Regions from separate parts of the Clostridium sp. HMP27 genome, predicted to be linked through region 2. Evidence: riboswitches for the same ligand, from Rfam matches in the RefSeq annotation. Region 2 holds a riboswitch; the other holds the start of a gene.

Region 1 (10,496 bases), on a different contig from region 2:
TTCTAACGATAATAATCCTTCTTTTCTGGCTTTTGTAGACCATTCTATAAAATTCGTAATAAGTTCAACATTATTAAATTTATTTTCCTTAAAAACTATTCTAAATAGCTTTAATAATACTTTAACATTTTTTCCTTTACTACTCAGTAAAAGTGCACCTATAGTTCCACCTATAGTTATTAGTACAGATGGTATATCTACAAACGTTGTTATTTGTCCACTAGAAAGTATCCCGAACAAAATAAATCCAATTGCTAATACTATACCATAAATTGACATCAAATCCATTGCTCTTTCCCCCATCTCCTTATAGGATATTTTTATTATATGATACATTTTTTGTCATATTATATTAATAACATTTTACATTGTTTTGATAATAATTGGAAGTAATCTTATGAAATTTTTTGGTTTTTTTGTCTTTTAATGAGGAAATCTAAAACATCATGGTATTAGACAAACCAAGCACCCATTATACTTGGTCTAAATATATATTATGTTTTATTATTCGGTTATCATCTTAAATTCTTTAAGCATATTATGAAGTCTTATTTAATGTATACATTATCATTATTATTTTTTTTGTTTTATACTAATCAGAAATACATTGCTTATCATTAATATTAACTATAAAATATAAGTTAGAAGTTACCTTTATAGGTACTAAATAACCAATTCATTATAAATAACATCTAAAACTAAGGGGGATAAAAATGATTAGAAAAAACAAATCAACCAATGATGAGCTAATCTCTTCTACTGAGTTAAATGAGATAAGGGAAAAAGATGCTCAATTTCGTACTGAAACTATTGAATTTATAGAATCAATAAATGATTTATTAAAAACAACTGTAGATAAGCATGAAATAGTTAATAATCAACATAACGCCTTAACTGAACTTACAGATAATATAAAAGTACATATGAGTAAAATTTCAAATTTAACTGACCTTACAAATGACTCTACAGATAATCTATTTACAGAAAGTAATAAGCTTATAAAAATTACAGAAGATACAGTTCAGAAATCAAACGAAGGAAAAATGGCCATTGAAGAAATGGATTCTATAATTAAATCCCTAGAAAGCGAAAATGCTAACAATACTCGTAGCATTAACGAGTTAGCCGAAAGCTTTAATAAAGTCAATGAAGTTGTTCAATTAATAACAAGTATTGCAAGTCAAACTAACCTTTTAGCACTAAATGCATCAATAGAAGCTGCTAGAGCCGGTGAACAAGGTAAGGGATTTGCCGTGGTCGCTGGTGAAGTAAAGAAATTAGCTGAGATAACTAGAAAAAGCACAAAGGATATATCTAACTTAATACATGGAATTCAAAATGAAACAAAAAAAGTATTAATTAATTCTGATAAATCTAACTCAGTTATTTCAAAGGGAGTTAAAGCTTCAAGTGATGCTATAGAAAAAGTAGAAAAAAGCTTGTCTACTATAGCTCAAGTTGAAGAAGAAGTACTACAAGTTATGAATATTGTATCTACTCAAAAAGAGCATATTGAAACTATGACTAAGGAAATACTTAACGTTGATAACATCCTAAAGACTACCACCAACTCAATAATTGACCACATAGCCCAAGCCAGCGTAGTTGATAATCAACTTCATAAAACAGGGGTTAAGCTCGACTCTTATAGTCAAAAGCTTATTCAAGAAAATAAAATTAACATCAAAGAATAAAAATAAAATTATGTCTTTTTCTATATATTTTAAAAACCACGTCGTATATAACTTCAACGTGGTTTTTAATTATTTATTAACGTTATTTTTTCCTATGAAGCTTTCTTCATTTCCGCTTCCTTAACACTCAACTTTTTAAACACTCCAAAAGGCTTCCCTACAGGTAAAAACTCCCTGCCAAAGTGAGGGTTTAAAACTGCTGCTGCTGAGCCGTAAAAAGATACCAATGCAATAAGCAGCTCTGAATATGCTGCTAACATATGAGTAAATTCATGAGCTATGCCAAAAGAGGAAAGCGTTAATCCTAAAAATAAGAAGTCAATCAAAAAGAATACGGTAAATAATACCTTATGTGTTTCCATTGCTCCAATTGTCATAAAGATAGTAAATATTAGATATCCCAAATAGGCAAAGCCAATCTGTTTTGGATCTACACCCGCCTTTAAAGTTTGCCCAAATACCCCGGCATTTATCATCCATGAAGCGCCAACTGCAAGCCAGAAAAATCCATATGCCCCAAAGGCTGTTGTTCCAAAAACATTTTGTCTCTTTGAATCATTAAAACATGCAAATAACTGTGCAAATCCTCCTAGAAAAATAGCCCATGGCAAAGCATAAGATACACCCTCTGTTAACCCCAGCTTTTGAGAAGAAGCTACAATTGTTACCATAGCAAGTCCAAATAATCCCAACGCTGACGGATCTGCGTTTACAATCTTTACATTTTGTGTTTGAGTATTCATTTAGTTCCTCCTAATATGTTTACAAAAAATTAATAAATTCCTAATATAAAATATCAGATTTTACTAAGCTTGTCAAAGGTTTTATTAACAATATATTAAGTACCCTATAAATATTGGTATCCTATTGTATAAAATAAATGCTGATTGGAAGCTAGTTAAGTCTTACAAAAAACATTTAATAAAAAGCCTGGCTACTCAAACCAGGCTTTTATTTTACTTATTTATTATTTTATTAATTATATCTATCCTTGAATTTCCTAAAACGCTAGATATCTTTACAGACATTACATCATCCTTATAAATTCTATCTTTATTAGCGTTAATAAGCTTTATTAACTTTTCTTCAAATGGATCATGCTCAATTAATCCTTCTAAGTATGAATCTACCAAATCCTTTATACATGTTGCTAATTCCCTTGGGTTTTTATAAGTTAGTCTCATAGTTAAACTCCTTTAATTTTATATGTTTTTTTAAATATTATAACATTATTTTAATATTTGAATACTGAAAATTTACTCATATAAGCCCAAAAACTTATTTTAAAAAATTATTTAATTAAATCCTACAAATTCACAAAGAACACCAATACTAGTATTGGTGTTCTTTTAACTTATATATTGTACTTATCTTCAATCTATCCTATAACAATTCTTTTCTTAATTGTTCCCCTGATTTTGGTGATAAATATGAAAATGGAATATCTAATACTGTACGCGCTCCTGATTGACCTTCTTTGGACATTCTATAAGCTGCTCTTGCATAAGCTACTAGCACACTAGAAGTAAACTGTGGATTACTTCCAAGATCTAAACTAAGTTCCATTCTCTGCTTAGTATTCTCTCCGGTTACACCTGTACGAATAACAAATCCACCGTGAGGTATCCCGCTATGATTCTCCTTTAAATCTTCTTCAGTTATAAAATTCACTGTAGTATTATAATCTGAGAAATAATTTGGCATGTTTTTAATTTCATTTTTTATTTGCTCCAAATCGGCACCTTCCTCAGGCACTACATAACAAACTCTTTCATGTTTTTCTCTTGTTGAAAATTCAGGATTTTCTCCTGTACGAACTCTTTCAATAGCAGATTCAACAGGTATAGTATATTGAATACCATCCTTAACACCAGCTACTCTTCTTATTGCATCTGAATGACCTTGACTTACTCCCTTGCCCCAGAAAGTATAGTCTTTTCCAACTGGAAGTATTGATTGACCTAAAAGTCGGCTTAGTGAAAATACTCCTGGATCCCAGCCAACGGATATAAGTCCAATAGTACCAGCTCTTTTTGTTACTTCATCTAGCCTATTAAAATATTCTGGTATTCTAGCATGAGTATCAAAGCTATCTACGGTATTAAATGTTGCTGCAATCTCTGGAGCCTGCTCTGGTAAATCTGTTGCAGATCCTCCACAAAGAATCATAACATCAATTTTGTCCTTATAATTTTCCATTTCTGAAATATGTACCATTTTTGAATTTGACTGCAATTTGTCAGGATTTCTTCTTGTGAAAATAGCCTCTAATTCAAAATCTGAGTTTTGTTTTAAAGATAATTCTACACCTTTTCCAAGGTTTCCATAACCTACAATACCTATTCTAATCTTATTATTCATATTATACCTGGCGTGCAAAGCCAGTCGCCCCTCCTTTATGTGTCTACTTAAAATTTAATAAAGCTTTAACACTTTATCTTGTGGTAATTTTATCACAATTATTTTTGTTTTACTATATCTTTAATTTAAAATTTTCTTATGATAACTTTTTAATAAATTCTGTTTAAACGTTAAACTATACTACTTCCTCATCTTCTATCATCTTTTCTTGTCTAAGCTGTCCACATCCTCCCTTAATGTCCTTCCCAAAATTGTGGAATATCTCGCAATCTATTTTGTTTTTTAGTTTATTATAAAAGTTTGTTACATCACTTTCTTGTGGCGCAATCAGTCCTTCTATATTATTATCATTATACGCTGAAATTATAAGTTTTAATGGCTTATCTGCTAGCAGCCCCTCTAATCTTTTTACATCCTCGTCAGTATCATTTATACCTTTAAATATCATATATCTTATTCTGGTCTTTATGTTGAATGTTTCTGCATATTCAACTGCTGCTTCAATTATAGAATTTATGTCATATTTTAAGGTAACTGGCATTATATTTTTACGTGTATCATTTGACGATGCATGTAATGATAAGTTAAGTCTAATCTTAACATCACTATCTTTAAAATCATTTATCAATCTTCGGATTCTCGGTGCTAAACCTACTGTTGCAATTTCAAAACTGCTTATTTTATATTTGTTATATATGCTAATTATGGCATCTCTAACATTTTCATAATTCATAAAAGGTTCACCCATTCCTGCAAAAACAACCGCATCTATTGGCAGTAACTTCGCTTCTTTGCAGTAATCAACACAAACACCTACCTGTTCAGTTATTTCAAGCGAGGTAAGATTTCTTACCAAGCCTTGTTTTCCTGTTGCGCAGAAAAAACACCCCTGGGTACAACCCACTTGAGAAGAGACACATACTGTACTATGATAAGTAAGTTTTAATTCCTTATCATACATATATAAAGTTTCAATAGTATTACCGTCTTTCATTCTTAATAAATATTTTATAGAATTGTCACAACTTACAAGCTTTTTAATAACCTTCATATCCATCACCTCATTAAATTTTTTAAACAAAAAGAAAAAAATTCTTGAATACAAATATTTGTATTCAAGAATTTTGCCATCATTCTTAATATAGCCTCTTAAATCTAAGATGCAATAATGAAAAAGGCAGGTCTCCTGGCTTACGGACTAACGATACTTTTTCCTTCCCGGTGTAATCCAGTGGATTATAAAAGTTCTACCGTTTACAGTGGTGGGACCGCTGAGGCTTATACCTCATTCCCTATTCTCCCTTTCGGGCACCTTTTTACATGTTTTATATTGTTATTTCATATCATACATTAATTACATAAAACATTATAGCTTATAGTTCTTAACTTTGCAACTTGCAATATAAATTGATAAAATTAAATATACTATTTATCAAGCAGTCAGGCCTTGTTAAGCTTTATAAGTTATGAGAGGCTTTAGACTTGCAACAACTTTTATCATGTCTTCATTTAACATATCTTCTATAACTTTCTCAATACTTTTATATGCCTCTGGAGCTTCCTCGTATATAATACTTCTATCGCTATATATTAAATTGCTTCCTAAAAGTTTTTCTCTCACAGACTTATTAGGATATACATGTTCAAGCCTTTCTTTGCAGGAAAGTCTATTCCAACGCCTTCCGGCTCCATGCGCAACTGAAAAAGCATATTCCAAAGAGTTAGCTTGTGGCTTAACAATATACGAATTAGAGCCTCTAGTACCTGCAATTACAACACACCCTACATCTGCAGGCGCTGCACCTTTTCTATGAACATAAAGTTTTTCTCCATTAAGTTCCTTAATAGCTATTGAATTATGGGTACTATCTAAAAGCTTATGCCCATCCTTTGCACCAATTGTACTTAAAAGCCTATATGCAATTAATTCTCTATTAAGCGCCCCAAACTCTACTGCACTATTATGCTCCTTAAAGTATTCAATATAACCTTCACTATTTTCTCTAAGTCCCTCTTGACAAGAATACTCCCCAATATATTTCCTTAATATATACTCCCCATAACCTCTTGATCCACTATGAACTAAAAGATATATGTATCCTTTATTTATATCTAACTCATCTAATAAGTCTTGATCATACACTTTATCAATTTGCTGAAACTCTGCAAAATGATTTCCAGATCCAATAGTTCCAAGAGCCTCCTTCATAGGCAAATGAATCTCTTCAGTTAAATGGGATATATCTATACTTTCAAGTCCATTTAATCTCTCAAGTTTTCCTCTAACTTTATCAAATTTAAACTTGCCCTTGTTTATATTTGTTGAAAACAAAGCCATACCGCATCCAATATCATTACCAATTAAATGAGGATAAATTACTTCCTTCGTGACAAAACTAGCTCCCACTGGAGTCTTACCAATATGAAGATCAGGTAGTCCAACAGCTTTTACTACTCCATCAAGCTCTGCTACTTTCTTAAGTTGATCAATAGCGTTACTTTCCATCCACGACTTTTCACTTTTTATTACTTTAACTATATTATCCATAAATACTCCTTTAATTATAATGTATTTATTTTATGTTTTATTTTCTCATCTTAGGCTATTTTTAATTCTTATTTATGCCATATTACGCATTATTAATCTCTTCACTTCCATTATGATAAGCTTGAAAAGCTAAAAAAATGGCATTCCACTTATCTTCTGAAACAAAATTTATTAATAAGCCTCCATCCTGCCAACTATTATCAGGATCCTCTTGAAATTGATTTATTTCTTGATTCATATGAATAGAATGTATACCATCACTTGGAGTGAAATGAAAGTATTTATCTTTACTACCCTCAGGTCCCCACCGCCTTCCAAAAACATACAAAATAGTTTCTGGATTTTCAAGAACTTTATGTGTAATGTTACGAATCTTTTCATTTAAATCATTATCAGGACCAGGAAGCACATCCGGCAACGGCTGCATATTTTTTATATGGAGTAAATTCCCACGAATATAGTCAAGACCGTAGTCTTTCTTTATATTTGGACCAATTGGATAAAATCCAAAAGGTATTTCTGATAGTTTGGCCGTAAGTTCATTCTCAAAGTCATCATCAATATAATAAAGCAAATCATAAGGATACGTTTCAGATTTTATATTTATGGCAATTCTAAAGTGTATTCCATCAGCAATGACATGTATATGAAAATGAGGACTATCTCCCTTTATTGCAGTAGTTTCTAGAATTGTACATTTCAACAAACCATAACTTATATCCATAATTTTCATCTCCTTACTTGCATATCATATACTTATTGTTTATAAAAATATCAAAAGCTATGTAAGTAAAGTGATAAATTTGTTTTTTGATAATATACTCTCTAATAATTTTTCAAAAAATATAAAAAGCCTGGTGGGTAACCAGGCTGAAATTATCGGGTTTGGTGGAGGCGAGCGGTGTCGAACCGCTGTCCGAAAGTAGTAACTCCTGAGCATCTCCGAGTGCAGATAGTGTTTTAAAATTCCCTAGGTTTAACGCCCACTAACAGGCTTTAAACTTCAGTAGCTTCATAAATTCCGTTCTCTACTCAAAGCTTTGTAGAGCTCGGTTCCCTACTAAATGACGCCCTAATCCCAAGCCGTAGGCCTCCCGGGTAGGACGAGCTGCGCTAATTAGGCAGCTAACGCTAAATTATCGTTTGCGTTTATATTTTTCCTAGTTTTTTAACGCGGGTCCAGGACCCTCGACTCGCTTCTCAGGGGCAACTTACCCCCGTCGAAACCATGTACGCCCCCATAATTTAATTAATATATTATTTTTCAAAGAACTTGCTGACAACTCGTTTTAGTTATCAGTGACAATTTAGCTTTGAGTTATCTTACAGTTATTATAATACAACAATTTTTATTATTTATCAATAGTAATTATTAGATAAATTGATTAATTAAAGAAAATCTTAATTTCTTTATCTAATATTTTGATCTTTCTTTTAGTTCACGCTCAATATCCCTCTTTGCTGCCTTCTCAAGCATAGAATCTCTCTTATCATAGTTTTTCTTACCCTTAGCTACAGCTAAGCTAACCTTAACTCTACCATTCTTTAAATATAATGATAGTGGAACTAATGTATAACCCTCTTGAGCAGTAAATTGTTCAAGCTTAAGAATTTCCTTTTTATGAAGTAAAAGCTTTCTATTTCTCAAAGGATCTTTATTAAATATATTTCCCTGTTCATAAGGACTTATATGCATATTACAGACAAATATTTCACCATTCCTTATTTCAGCATAGCAATCCTTTAAGTTAGCTTTTCCCCCTCTTATGGACTTAACTTCTGTTCCTACAAGTTCTATTCCAGCTTCATAAACTTCTTCTATAAAATAATCATGTCTTGCTTTTCTATTTTCAGCTAATGTCTTATTTACTGTCTTCTTTGCCACTAGGTATCACCTACTTTATTTATGGTACTTCTTAAAACAATATTATATTACAAATTTTACTAAAAGTCAAGCTTCACACCGTTTTTAATGCTGAACTAGATGTATGGGATCTGCATCTACGAAAGCTTGCTACAATGCAAATTCCATACACTTGAACATTAAAAATTTCATTACTATCTACTGAATTTCAGCAATTTCCTATTCGTTTTCTTCAAAGTACTCTGCTACTGGAAGCACTGCTTCTTGAACTTCGTCTTTCTGTAATTCTTCATGCTGACTATCACTATTGTTTACTATATCATTGCCATCTAAATCTTCATCGTATTCTGATTCTTGATCTAGTAATTCAAAGAAAATTTCATGTGCATCTATATCAACTTTATCAACTTTAATTCTTACTGCGTCCCCTAACTTATACTTCTTCTTAGTTCTTTCCCCTATAAGGCATAAATGCTTTTCATCATATATATAATAATCATCATTTAGCGTGCTTATATGAACAAGTCCTTCTATGGTATTAGGTAATTCTATGAACATACCAAATGCTGTAACAGAAGAAATTATTCCTTCATAAATCTCTCCTATTCTTTCACTCATATATTCTGCTTTCTTTAAATCATCTACTTCTCTTTCAGCTTCATCTGCAAGTCTTTCCATTTCGGAAGATTGTATTGACGCTACGGATACCTCATCAGTGAGCTTATTTATCCTCTTATCATTAATCTTACCATTTATATATTCTTTAATTATTCTGTGTATTATGAGGTCAGGATATCTCCTTATAGGTGATGTGAAATGGCAGTAGTATCTTGCTGCTAATCCAAAATGACCAACAGATTCTGGTGCATATCTTGCTTTCTTCAAAGAACGAAGAAGCAATGTATTTATTACAGTCTCTTCTCTTGTACCTTTAGCTTTTTCTACGATTCCCTGAAGAGACTTAGGATGAATCTCCTGTGTCATCTTTACTACATAACCTAAATTATGAGCAAACTCATTAAAGTGTGTTAATTTTTCTATATCTGGATCTTCATGAATTCTATATACAAATGGAACGTTTGCCCAAAACATATACTCTGCAATGGTCTCATTACATACAAGCATAAATTCTTCTATAACTCTATTTGCTATAGCTCTTTCATAAGGTTCAATTTTTATAGGCTTGCCATTTTGATCTAAAGTTATTTTACACTCCTCAAAATCAAAATCTATAGCCCCTCTATCAATTCTCTTTTTATAAAGTATTTTGCAAAGCTCTTCCATAGTCTTAAATTCTTCTAACAAATAATCATATCTTTGCATAAGTTCTTCATCTTTATCTCTAAGTATCTTAGTAACATCTGTATAAGTCATTCTCTCACTGGTTTTTATTACACTTTCAAAAACCTCATGATCCACTACTTTACCGCTTCCATCTATTTCCATCATGCAGGTCAATGTAAGCCTATCAACTTTAGGATTTAAGCTACACATTCCATTCGAAAGCTTTTTAGGAAGCATAGGTATAACTCTATCTATTAAATATACAGAAGTTCCTCTCTTTAGGGCTTCCTTATCCAATGGATTCTTCTCTTTTACATAATGAGATACATCTGCAATATGAACTCCAAGCTTGTAGTTTCCATTAGATAACTTTTCAATAGATATAGCATCATCTAAATCTTTAGCATCTTCTCCGTCTATAGTTACAATTTTTAAATTTCTTAAATCAATACGTTTTTCATATTCTTCTTCTGGAATTTCTTCAGGAATTTTATCGACATAGCTTTGCACTTTAGGAGGAAACTCTTCTGGAAGTCTATATTTTTTTATTATAGTTAAAATATCTATTCCACGGTCTCCCTTTTTACCCAATATTTCTACAACTTTACCTTCAGGGCTTCTTCTAGTATCTGGCCACTTTAGTATTTCTACTATAACTATGTCTCCAGTCTTCGCTCCTTTAGCTTTTTCCTTTGGCACATAAATGTCTTGATACATTCTTTTTTCATCCGGTACCACAAATCCA
Region 2 (10,496 bases):
TACAAGCCTTAGGAGAATGAATATCACTCCTTTATTTAGTGTAGATAAGATGCACGCAATTGCGTCTCTAAATTATGAATCTGGACAAAAGACATACTTTTTTCTTAAGGACAGATTTTGGGAAAAGGGAAACAAAAATCAAAGAATTATTGGTGGAAGTACGGGCAGTGATTTGCAAACAATAGCTACGTTTTACCCCTCAGATCACTCTATGCCTGTTCCAGGTAAGCTTAATACATGGGAATTAAAACCTGGGGCATCTCCCAATCAGCCTGGAGCTTTACAAGTATCCTATAATTGGGGAGAAGATGCAGAAAGAGTTGGGAATAAAAAGATAGACCTTCGTATTATGGATTTTATAAAACAAACTGAAATGATTCATTGTCTTCCTAGAGGATATATAGAAGAAAATATGATAGATTATGCCTCTATATACTGGCCTGATGTTCAATATATATGGTCTGGAAGCTGTCTTACAAAGCCTAAGGATAAAATTCTATTTTCTTATGTTGTTACTCAGCCTGAGATGAATAATAGGGTCTTCTTTGCAGGGGAACACATATCTCAAAAGCATGCATGGATTCAAGGAGCGCTTCAAACAGGAATGCTCGCGGCCAATGGAATTGCAGAGCAAATAAAGGCAAGAAAATAGCAAGAAAAAGCTCCCTGTCTTAGGGAGTTTTTTTCTTGCTAGCTGTTTGCTGCTTTATGTTGCTTAGCGATATTTTTACTTACAGGCAACACATGAGGTTTTCCTGTGATTGGATTTTTTATAAGGCACATATCCATATTATATACTTCATGTAAGTTCCTTTCTGTAAATACATCCTCAACAGTTCCATAAGCTTTGATAGTTCCATCCTTTAATAGTATTAAGGAATCGCTGTATTCTGCTGCTAAGTTAAGGTCGTGAAGTATGGCTATAACTGTGATATCTTTACTTAAAAACTTTACAGTATCAAGTATTTCAATTTGATGTTGGATATCAAGGTTTGATATGGGCTCATCTAAAAGAAGTATATCCGTATCTTGAGCTAATGCTCTAGCTATTATAACTCGCTGTCTTTCTCCTCCACTTAGCTCATTTATATTTTTATCTTTAAGATCCCAAGTGTTTGTCATTTTCATAGAATCTTCAACTATTTTAAAATCTCTTTCTTGTTCATTTTGAAATCTCTTAAGGTAAGGGGCACGTCCCATCATAACTATATCTAATGCTGTAAATTCAAAATCTATATTTGTATTTTGTGGAACAGAAGCTAAGTTTTGAGCTAAATCCTTACTTGAAAGTGAATTAATATCATTACCATCTATATATACTTTTTTATTATCTAACGGAATGGCTCTAGATATATTTTTTAAAAGCGTTGTCTTACCAGAACCATTAGGACCTAAAATAGTATAAAATTTTCCTTTAGTAAATTCTAAATTTATATTATGAAGTATATTCTTATCTCCGTATCCATAATTTAAATCTCTTACAATAAGAGAAAAACAATCTTCAGTAGGCATTAAATCACCTTCTTTTTATTTTTTATTAATAAATATATAAAGTAAGGAGCTCCAAATACAGAAGTTATGGCTCCCACAGGAATTTCAGCAGGTGGTACCAAAATCCTAGCTAAAGTATCAGCTATTATCATAAATATAGCACCACCTATAGTTGAAAAAGGAAGAAGGGTTCTATGATCCGGACCTACAAGTAGTCTTACCATATGAGGAATAATAAGACCTACAAAGCCTATTATTCCACTTACAGAAACACAAGCAGCTACAATTATAGATGATATTACAAGTAATGTTTTCTTAACTTTATCAACATCTACGCCAAGGCTTGAAGCTGTCTCATCACCTGTAAGCATTATATTCAAATCACGTGCATATATAATCATTAAAATACATCCAAGTATTATAAAAGGCAGTAATGACAATACCTGTTTCCAGTTGGCTGAAGCTATGCTTCCCATAGTCCAAAATACTATTTGTTCTACTTGCTCTCTATTAAATATCATTATGAGTGAAATTAAAGAAGATAATAAAAAGCTCACAGATACTCCAGCCAGTAGCAGTACATTTGTTGGAATCTTTGTACCAGTTTTAGCTATACTATACACTATTATAGTAGTAAGTATAGCACCGAAAAAGGCAAACACGGTTACAAGGTTCATTCCTAAAAATATAACTTGAAGACCCATAACTATTGCGACAGCGGCTCCTAATGCTGCTCCTGAGGAAATTCCAAGGACATAGGGATCTGCCATAGGATTCTTAAATATAGCTTGAAATGAAGCTCCTACCACAGATAGTCCAGCACCTATAAGTGCAGCCATAAATATTCTTGGAAGTCTTATATTTGTTATGATAAGAACCTGAGTGTTAGAAACATTACTTAAATCTATAAAGGCACCAATAAAAGGGATTTTAGATAAAAGTATTTTCATAGTTTGAATAAAAGTTATATTAGCGACACCTAAAGTGCTAGATAGTATTATTAGCACCAGTAAAATAGCTATAGTTACTAAAAGTAATGTTCTATAGTAAATCCTTTTTTTGTCAAAAGACATTAAAATCCCCCCATTAGGTAATTAAAGACTATTTAAACGCTTCAGGGTGAACAATTTTTGCCATAGCTTCAAGTCCATCAGCTAGTCTTGGTCCCTGTCTATCAAGCATGTTATTATCTATTTCAAATAAATTTCCTTTTTTAATAGCATCTAAATCTTTATAGCCTTTAGCTTCTTGAAGTCTTTTCTTGTAATCGAAATATACGGGACATATAAGCATATCTGGGTTTTTTTCTAATACTTTTTCTACACTATATTTCCAGTTAACAGCATCCTTAGCTATATTGTTACCACCAGCCATAGTTATCATTTTATCTATGAATGTATCTGATCCAGCAGTAAAATCTCCATATGGACCAAAATCTATAACGTAGTAAACTGATGGAGTTTCTTTTCCTGCAACCTTGACTTTAACATCTTCAACTTTTTTCTTCATATTACTTACCACTTCAAAAGCTTTATCATTAGCATTTAAAACTTCACCTAATTTTTCAATGGTGTTATAAGCACCTTCGAAATCTTCCTTTCCATAAAGAACCACTACTTTTACTCCTAAAGCTTCAAGCTTTTCAAGTGTTTCCTTTGGAAAATGAGTTGAGCCTATAACCAAATCAGGTTTCAAGTCTACAATTTTTTCTATATTAGGCTGCTGGAGAGTACCTATGGATTGCACAGACTTTACATCCTTAGGAAAGTCACAGAAATCCGTTCTTCCTATTAATTTATCCATTTTACCTAAATAGTATATTGTTTCAGTAATATTTGGACCTACAGATATTATCTTTTGTGGTTCTTTCTCTATAGTTACGTTTCTACCGGATGAATCTTTAATCGTTAAAGGATATTTAGTTTCTCCTTTTTTTTCTACATTAGCATTTTCTTTAGTACCCTTAGTGTTATTTTTATTGCTATTACATCCAACAAAGGAAAATGCTAAAATAAAGGTTAAAATTACTACGGACAATTTTTTGAACTTAGTGTACATTTAAAAGTTCCTCCTTAATGATATGTATAAATAAAAAACCATTATCTTATTAAGATAATGGAGTTCTTTTAAAGGACTACCATTAGCTTATCCACGTAAGCTAAATGAGCTGTGTTTACAGGCAGGTATCCTGGCTTAGATTCATTGCATATTAACGCCTTCCCCGATTGAGTGGCATAATGCTAATATACTCATCTTTACAGTGGCGGGACCGCAGAAGTATTTAACTTCTTTCCCATTTAATCCATTTGGAACCTATAAATTTTATGTATTAAATTATATCATAATATATGACTAAAAGTTATGTAAAACCTACAATTTTGACTTTGTTTTATGTAGTATTTCCATATAAATTTAATTTTATTATAACCCGAATTGAGTTTAACATTTATAATATTATATGTCAAGATAACAGAATTAAATTCATGAATATGTTTTCATAGAAAGTTTTTTGATAATTATTAATTTAAATTGAGATGTGTACTTGCATTTATTTTTTTACGTTGATAAAATTAACATTAATTAAAAACTCGCATTTTGAAGTTCTGGTAACTTAAAATTGATGACTAGTAAAAGGAGTATATATTATGGAAGCGACAACCATTTATCCAGGCAGTATTGGAGAAATAGTTCAAGGAAGATATAATGGGATAGATGTATTATGTTCATGTCCTATAAATCTTTTCACCGAAGTAAAAGTATGGGAAAGTGAATCTCCACATGTTAAAAATAGATATAGCAAATCCTCTAAGTTTTTAAATAATATACTTGTAGAATGGGGAGAGGAGCAATATATACATACTCTAGATATTCTTATTAAATCCTCTATAACAAGAGGAAAAGGATTTGCTAGCAGTACAGCAGATTTATGCGCACTTTATCACTCCCTAATTAAATTATTTAAAAAGCCTTTTAATCAGGAGGAGCTTATTAGAAATTGTATAGCCATAGAGCCTACAGATAGCATAATATTTAAAGAACTTTGTATATTTGACTATAAAAATGGAATGTATACTGAGGAGCTAGGAAAATATTTGGAGTTTGATATATTGGTATTTGAGGGAAATAAAACAATAAATACTATTGAGTTTAACAATAAAAAATTGCCTCCTCTTAGCAATATAGATGATTTAATTCCTATTTTAAAGGATGGAATTCAGTCTCGTGATATAAAAAAAATTGCTCATTGTTCTACTCAAAGCATTATAAGAAATGAAAAAAGACTGTCCTATGAGATACTTCCTACTATACTTAATATATGTGACGAATTAAATGGATATGGAATAATTGGAGCTCATAGTGGAGATGCTCTAGGAATAATATATGAAAAGGACGTAAATTTAAGTATTTTATCAAAATATAAGGATAAGCTTAAAAATTATAAAACATATTCACTTAAAACTATTAAATTATAAAGCTATTTAAATGCATATAAAATTACTGGGTGTAAAAGATTACATATGGAAGCAAGAAGAATGTAGAAAAAAGAAGAAAAGGGTAGTAAGTTTTATATAAGTAAAGGTAAACTTGTCTTAACAAAAGTTTTATATTTGCTTAATGAGTGCTTTTTCTATAAAATAATATAAATTTAGACGGTATAAACTTTATACAAGTATACAAAAGTTTCGCGGTAATAAATACCACAAAACAGGAATATGCCTTTCGTACCTTGTTTGGATGAGAGGTTTTTTTATTTCAAAACAGGGGGGCTTTTTATGAATATTAATAAAAATACTAAAAACATAATTATCACAGGTTTTGCACTGTTTTCTATGTTTTTTGGAGCAGGTAATTTAATATTTCCACCAACACTTGGATTTATATCAGGAGACAAGTGGATATTTACTATGATAGGTTTTTTACTTACTTGTATAAGTTTGCCGCTATTAGGAATAATAGCAGTGGCTTTATGTGGGGGAAGTACAGAAAAATTTACAAATAAAGTAGGAAATAAATTTGGCAAGTTTCTTTGCTCAATAATAATGCTGTCTATTGGACCATTATTTTGTATTCCAAGAACAGGAGCATCCACTTTTGAATTAGGAGTTCAACCTATGTTTCCAAATGCAAATCCTATAGTAGTATCCATAGTTTTCTTTGCAATAACACTTATTTTAACATTAAATGAAAGTAATGTAGTGGACAGAGTAGGATCGATACTAACACCAGTTTTACTTATATCACTTTTAATTATAATAATAAAAGGTATTTTCTTTCCGATGGGTGAAGCAGTGAGTAATGATATAGTAATGCCTTTTTCAAGAGGATTTACTGAAGGATATCAAACTATGGATGCGCTAGGATCTATAATAATGGCCCAAATGGTAGTAGGAGATTTAATAGTTAAAGGGTATAAAAATAAAAAAGAGCAAGTTTCTATAACAATAAAATCAGGTATAGTTTCAGCAGTATGTTTAGCCATTGTATATGGTGGGCTTTTATATATTGGAGCTACTGCAAGTGGGATATTTGATAAGGATATTTCAAGAACAGCTCTTCTTATAGGAGTAACATCTAACATACTTGGACCTTCAAGTAAAATAATTTTTGGAGCGGCAATTTCCATAGCATGTTTAACAACTGCAATAGGACTTACTGCAACAGCTGGGAATTATTTTAGTAATCTTACTAACGGCAAATTAAGCTATAAACTAGTGGTTACTTTAATATGCATATTTAGCGCATTTATTTCAAATTATGGAGTAGAAACTATAATTAATTTTGCTGTACCAGTACTAGTTACTGCATATCCTGTAGTAATAGTTTTAATAATTATGAACTTATTTAATAATTACATTGAAGATACATACATTTATAAAGGTGCAGTTTATACAACTTTAATTATAAGTCTTGTAAATTCGCTTAATACTTTAAATATAAATATACCTTACGTTACTGATTACATAAATAAATTACCAATGTCTACTCAAGGATTTGGGTGGATAATACCATGTGCGTTAGGGGCTATACTAGGAAGTTTATATAGTAGAAGTAAAAAGGCATCATCCTTGTTAAAAGAAATCGGTCAAGAATCCTGATTTTAAACTTAATTAATATTATAACGAAATTTTAAAGGGATTTGAATTTTTGTCAAGTGGTCAAGACATCACCCTCTCAAGGTGGAGTCGTGGACTCAATTCCTCTAGGAGCTGTAATTAAAAACCCACGGAATATTCCGTGGGTTTTTAATTTTAATAATGTTTAAGGAAATTATTACATTCCTCTTGCATATTATGTATTAATAAGTAATGGGAGGAATGCTTTTTGAAAAAAACCTATGTGTTGGACACCAATGTAATATTGTATTCTCCTGGAGCAATATTTTCCTTTGGCGAGAATGATGTAGTTATACCAGAAGTGGTTCTTGAAGAGTTAGATGCATTTAAAAAAGATAAAAATGACTTAGGTGCAAATGCTCGTCATGCTTCGAGAATTTTAGATAAACTTAGAATAGAGGGGAATTTAAATAAGGGAGTAGTACTTCCCGGAGGAGGAAACCTTAGGGTGGAAATGAATCACCAGGATGCTATAATTCCTCCAACCTGGGATAAAACTAAGCCAGATAATAGAATATTACAGGTGTGTAAGGGATTACAGGAAGCTGGAGAAGATGTATGTTTAATTACAAAAGATATATTTGAAAGAATAAAGGCAGACTCTGCCAATATAGATGTAGAAGATTTTCACGAAAAGGTAGTTCCAGAAAATGACAACCAATACACAGGAAGAATAGAGTTATATGCATCTTCATTAAAAATAGATGATTTTTATGCAAAAAAAATCCTAGATATAAAGGATGTTTTTTATTATAGAAAGGAAACAAATGAGTATGTTGAACCTTGTCTTTATAATAATCAGTTTATACTGATACATTCACTAGAAAATCCAAGACAATCTGCGGTAGGAAGATATAATGGAAAATCTATAGTTCCGTTATATTATAAAGATAAAACACCTCTTGGAATAGTCCCAAGAAATTTAGGTCAAAGATTTATGTTAGAAGCATTATACACTGATGCAGATAAGGCTCCACTAGTTATAGTGAAGGGACCTGCAGGTACAGCAAAGACACTATTTTCTTTAGCTGTAGGACTTGATAAGGTAATTGAGGAACAAACAAAGCAATATAGGAGAGTACTAGTTTGTAGGCCTAATGTTACCATGGATGAAGAAATTGGATTCTTACCGGGGACAGAACAGGAAAAAATATCACCTTTCATGAGACCTATATTTGACAATTTAGAGATATTAGTGGATTCAAATGAAAAGGAAAGATATAAAAATGAAAGTGAGCTTACTGATAAAATAAGAGAGCTATTTGATAGAAGAATAATTACAACAGAAGCTGTTGCATATTTAAGAGGTAGATCTATAGTTAAGAATTGGATGATCATTGATGAGGCGCAAAACCTAACCCCTAAACAGGTAAAATCTATTATAACTCGTGTTGGAGAAGGCACGAAGCTTATATTAATAGGAGATCCTGAACAAATAGACCAACCATTCTTAGACTCAAGATCAAATGGATTATGCTATGCTTCAGAAAATATGAAAGGAAGCGAACTTTGTTATCAAGTTACTTTAAAGCATGATGAATGTGAAAGGTCACCACTCGCATATGAGGCAGCTAAGAGGCTTTAGTTATAACTAACATCCTATTTAGGTTGTTTAAAAAGGCTGTATATTGCAGCCTTTTTAAAATTATATAATTTAAACGTCTTATTTAAGTAGCTTAAAAACTGCTTTTACCATTAAATAATAAATAAATGCATTAATTTCTATTTAAAAATATCAAAATTTATTGTACAATAAAAACTGTATGTATTTATTAAGAAAGGAACGATAAGCGTATGGGAAAAAAGAAAAAGGTTAAGAAGAAAAAAAGACTTTCACTTAAGGTGTTTTTCTTGTTCTTAATTTTTGAATTTGCATTTTCAGCAGCAACAGGACCTTTTATAGTGTTTTATGGACCCTTTAAGAATGTAAAAAAGACTATAGTAGGGGCAGCTATGAGTACATTAAGTCATCAATATATAGCTACCACTTTTCTATCAGATCAAAAAATTAAGGATATATTAAAAGATGATGTAATAGAAGAAATAAATCAAAATGAGGATGTAGAAGATTTAGATTTTGAAAATAGCCATGATTCAAATATAGAAAGATATAATATAGAGGGTAAAAAATTTAAAGGATCTATGCTTGTAGTTCATGATCCTACTAGAGTAAAGGTTGGATACAGTAGTAGAATTCCTAAATCAGGAGAGCTTACTAGCCAAATAGCAAAGGCTAACAATGCAGTTGCTGCTGTAAACGGTGGAGGCTTTGTGGATCAAAGTAATGATGGAAATTGGACAGGAACTGGTGGACAACCTGTAGGGATATTAATGAGCAATGGAAAAATGATTCATAACGATATTACTAATCGTGAAGCGAAAAATGATACAGTAGCTATTACTTCTAGGGGAGTGCTATTAGTTGGGAAATATACTTTAAATGAATTAGAACAGTTAAAAACAACTGAAGCAATGACCTTTGGACCAGCATTAGTAGTAAATGGACAACCTACTATTAAAAATGGTGATGGAGGACAAGGAATTGCTCCAAGAACAGCAATTGGACAAAGAAAAGATGGAGCAATACTGCTTTTGGTAATTGATGGAAGGCAAGTTTCTAGTATAGGGGCGACTTTAAGAGATGTACAAGATATCATGTTAGAATATGAAGCTTATAATGCTACTAATTTAGATGGAGGCTCTTCTTCTACTATGTATTATGATGAAGAAGTCATAAATAATCCTTGTGATCCATTAGGAGAAAGATCCGTTCCTTCTATCATATATGTTACACCTTAGAAAGGAAGATGTTATGAGCGCTTTGAAAAGAATAATAGGTTGGATAATGATTTCGCTTATAGTTCAATTTGCAGGATTGTTTTATATAGATAATATCTATTTAGCTAACAATGCACCTGTAAAAGTGAAGAAAATAGAAGATAAATCAAGTAATAAGGCAAAGGATGCAGAGGTAGCTATACCAGAAAATGCACAAAATATTAGCATGTCTTTTGATGGTAAGTACGCAGCTTACTATGATGAAGATATCTTAAAAGTTGTAAGTACTAAAACCGGTGAAAAAAAAGATATATATTTTCAAGAAGGAGTTAAGGTATCCTATTATAAATGGATTTCTGATAGAAATAGAATGCTTATAGCAGAAAAACATTCTACTAAAAATGGAATGGCACTTAGGCTTTCATATTATGATATAGACAAGGATACTAAAGAAGAAATAAAGGATCTTACCTGGGCAGATACCGAATCAGAGGTGGAATCCATTGAAATTTCTACTCTTACTAATGTAATATATGTTAAAGTATCAAGAGGAAGCGGAAGAAGCAGTCTTTATTGGATAAATATAATGAAAGATATGAAGAAACCATATACTAATGATTATTTTATAGGGGATATTCGTATATTAAATTATGAAGATAAACTTCTATATGAAGGAAAAACATATAATAGAATATATGCTACAAATGTAAATAATTCCATTAAAGTTGACGGAGTACAGGTACCGAAGCTTTTAGGGGTGGATGAAGAAGATAATATATATATAGGCTCAGAGGAAAATGGAAATATAGTTAAGGTGTACTATGGAAACATAGAGAAACCTACATCTGAATGGAAAACTGTTGAGCTTACTGAAACGATTGACAAAGATGATATATATATATCTAAAAAAGGACAAATATTTTTAAATGACAATTTGAAGGGTATAATAAAAGAAGCATCTACAGGAAAACAAACGGCCTATAAAGGTACATTTCTTCAAATATATGATGACGGAGTTGCATCAATTAGTGAAGGAAAGCTTCAAAAAACTGAGTTAAAATAAAATTTTTTCTAGTCATTAATGAACATTAATTATCTAATAAATAAATTCCG

The links. A riboswitch is a leader RNA that binds a small molecule or an ion and turns the genes downstream of it on or off. The one in region 2 is predicted to bind cobalamin.
Region 1: it holds a riboswitch for cobalamin, as region 2 does, so the genes downstream of both, DP68_RS00940 (radical SAM protein) here and DP68_RS12215 (ABC transporter substrate-binding protein) in region 2, are expected to answer to the same signal.

What each region holds. Positions count from the first base shown of each region.
Region 1 is NZ_JMFY01000001.1:196,851-207,346, reverse strand. Features, by position in the region: gene DP68_RS00965 (MotA/TolQ/ExbB proton channel family protein) at 1-288, opposite strand, end outside; gene DP68_RS00960 (methyl-accepting chemotaxis protein) at 714-1,694, shown strand; gene DP68_RS00955 (GPR1/FUN34/YaaH family transporter) at 1,787-2,437, opposite strand; gene DP68_RS00950 (TIGR04540 family protein) at 2,651-2,878, opposite strand; gene DP68_RS00945 (diaminopimelate dehydrogenase) at 3,078-4,055, opposite strand; gene DP68_RS00940 (radical SAM protein) at 4,231-5,106, opposite strand; cobalamin riboswitch at 5,214-5,386, opposite strand; gene DP68_RS00935 (RNA ligase RtcB family protein) at 5,506-6,603, opposite strand; gene DP68_RS00930 (YukJ family protein) at 6,686-7,327, opposite strand; RNA gene ssrA (transfer-messenger RNA) at 7,490-7,843, opposite strand; gene smpB (SsrA-binding protein SmpB) at 8,018-8,488, opposite strand; gene rnr (ribonuclease R) at 8,687-10,496, opposite strand, start outside.
Region 2 is NZ_JMFY01000022.1:95,743-106,238, forward strand. Features, by position in the region: gene DP68_RS12200 (NAD(P)/FAD-dependent oxidoreductase) at 1-652, shown strand, start outside; gene DP68_RS12205 (ABC transporter ATP-binding protein) at 691-1,512, opposite strand; gene DP68_RS12210 (iron chelate uptake ABC transporter family permease subunit) at 1,512-2,564, opposite strand; gene DP68_RS12215 (ABC transporter substrate-binding protein) at 2,593-3,549, opposite strand; cobalamin riboswitch at 3,652-3,823, opposite strand; gene DP68_RS12220 (kinase) at 4,137-4,964, shown strand; gene brnQ (branched-chain amino acid transport system II carrier protein) at 5,265-6,587, shown strand; gene DP68_RS12230 (PhoH family protein) at 6,814-8,190, shown strand; gene DP68_RS12235 (phosphodiester glycosidase family protein) at 8,400-9,404, shown strand; gene DP68_RS12240 (hypothetical protein) at 9,418-10,446, shown strand.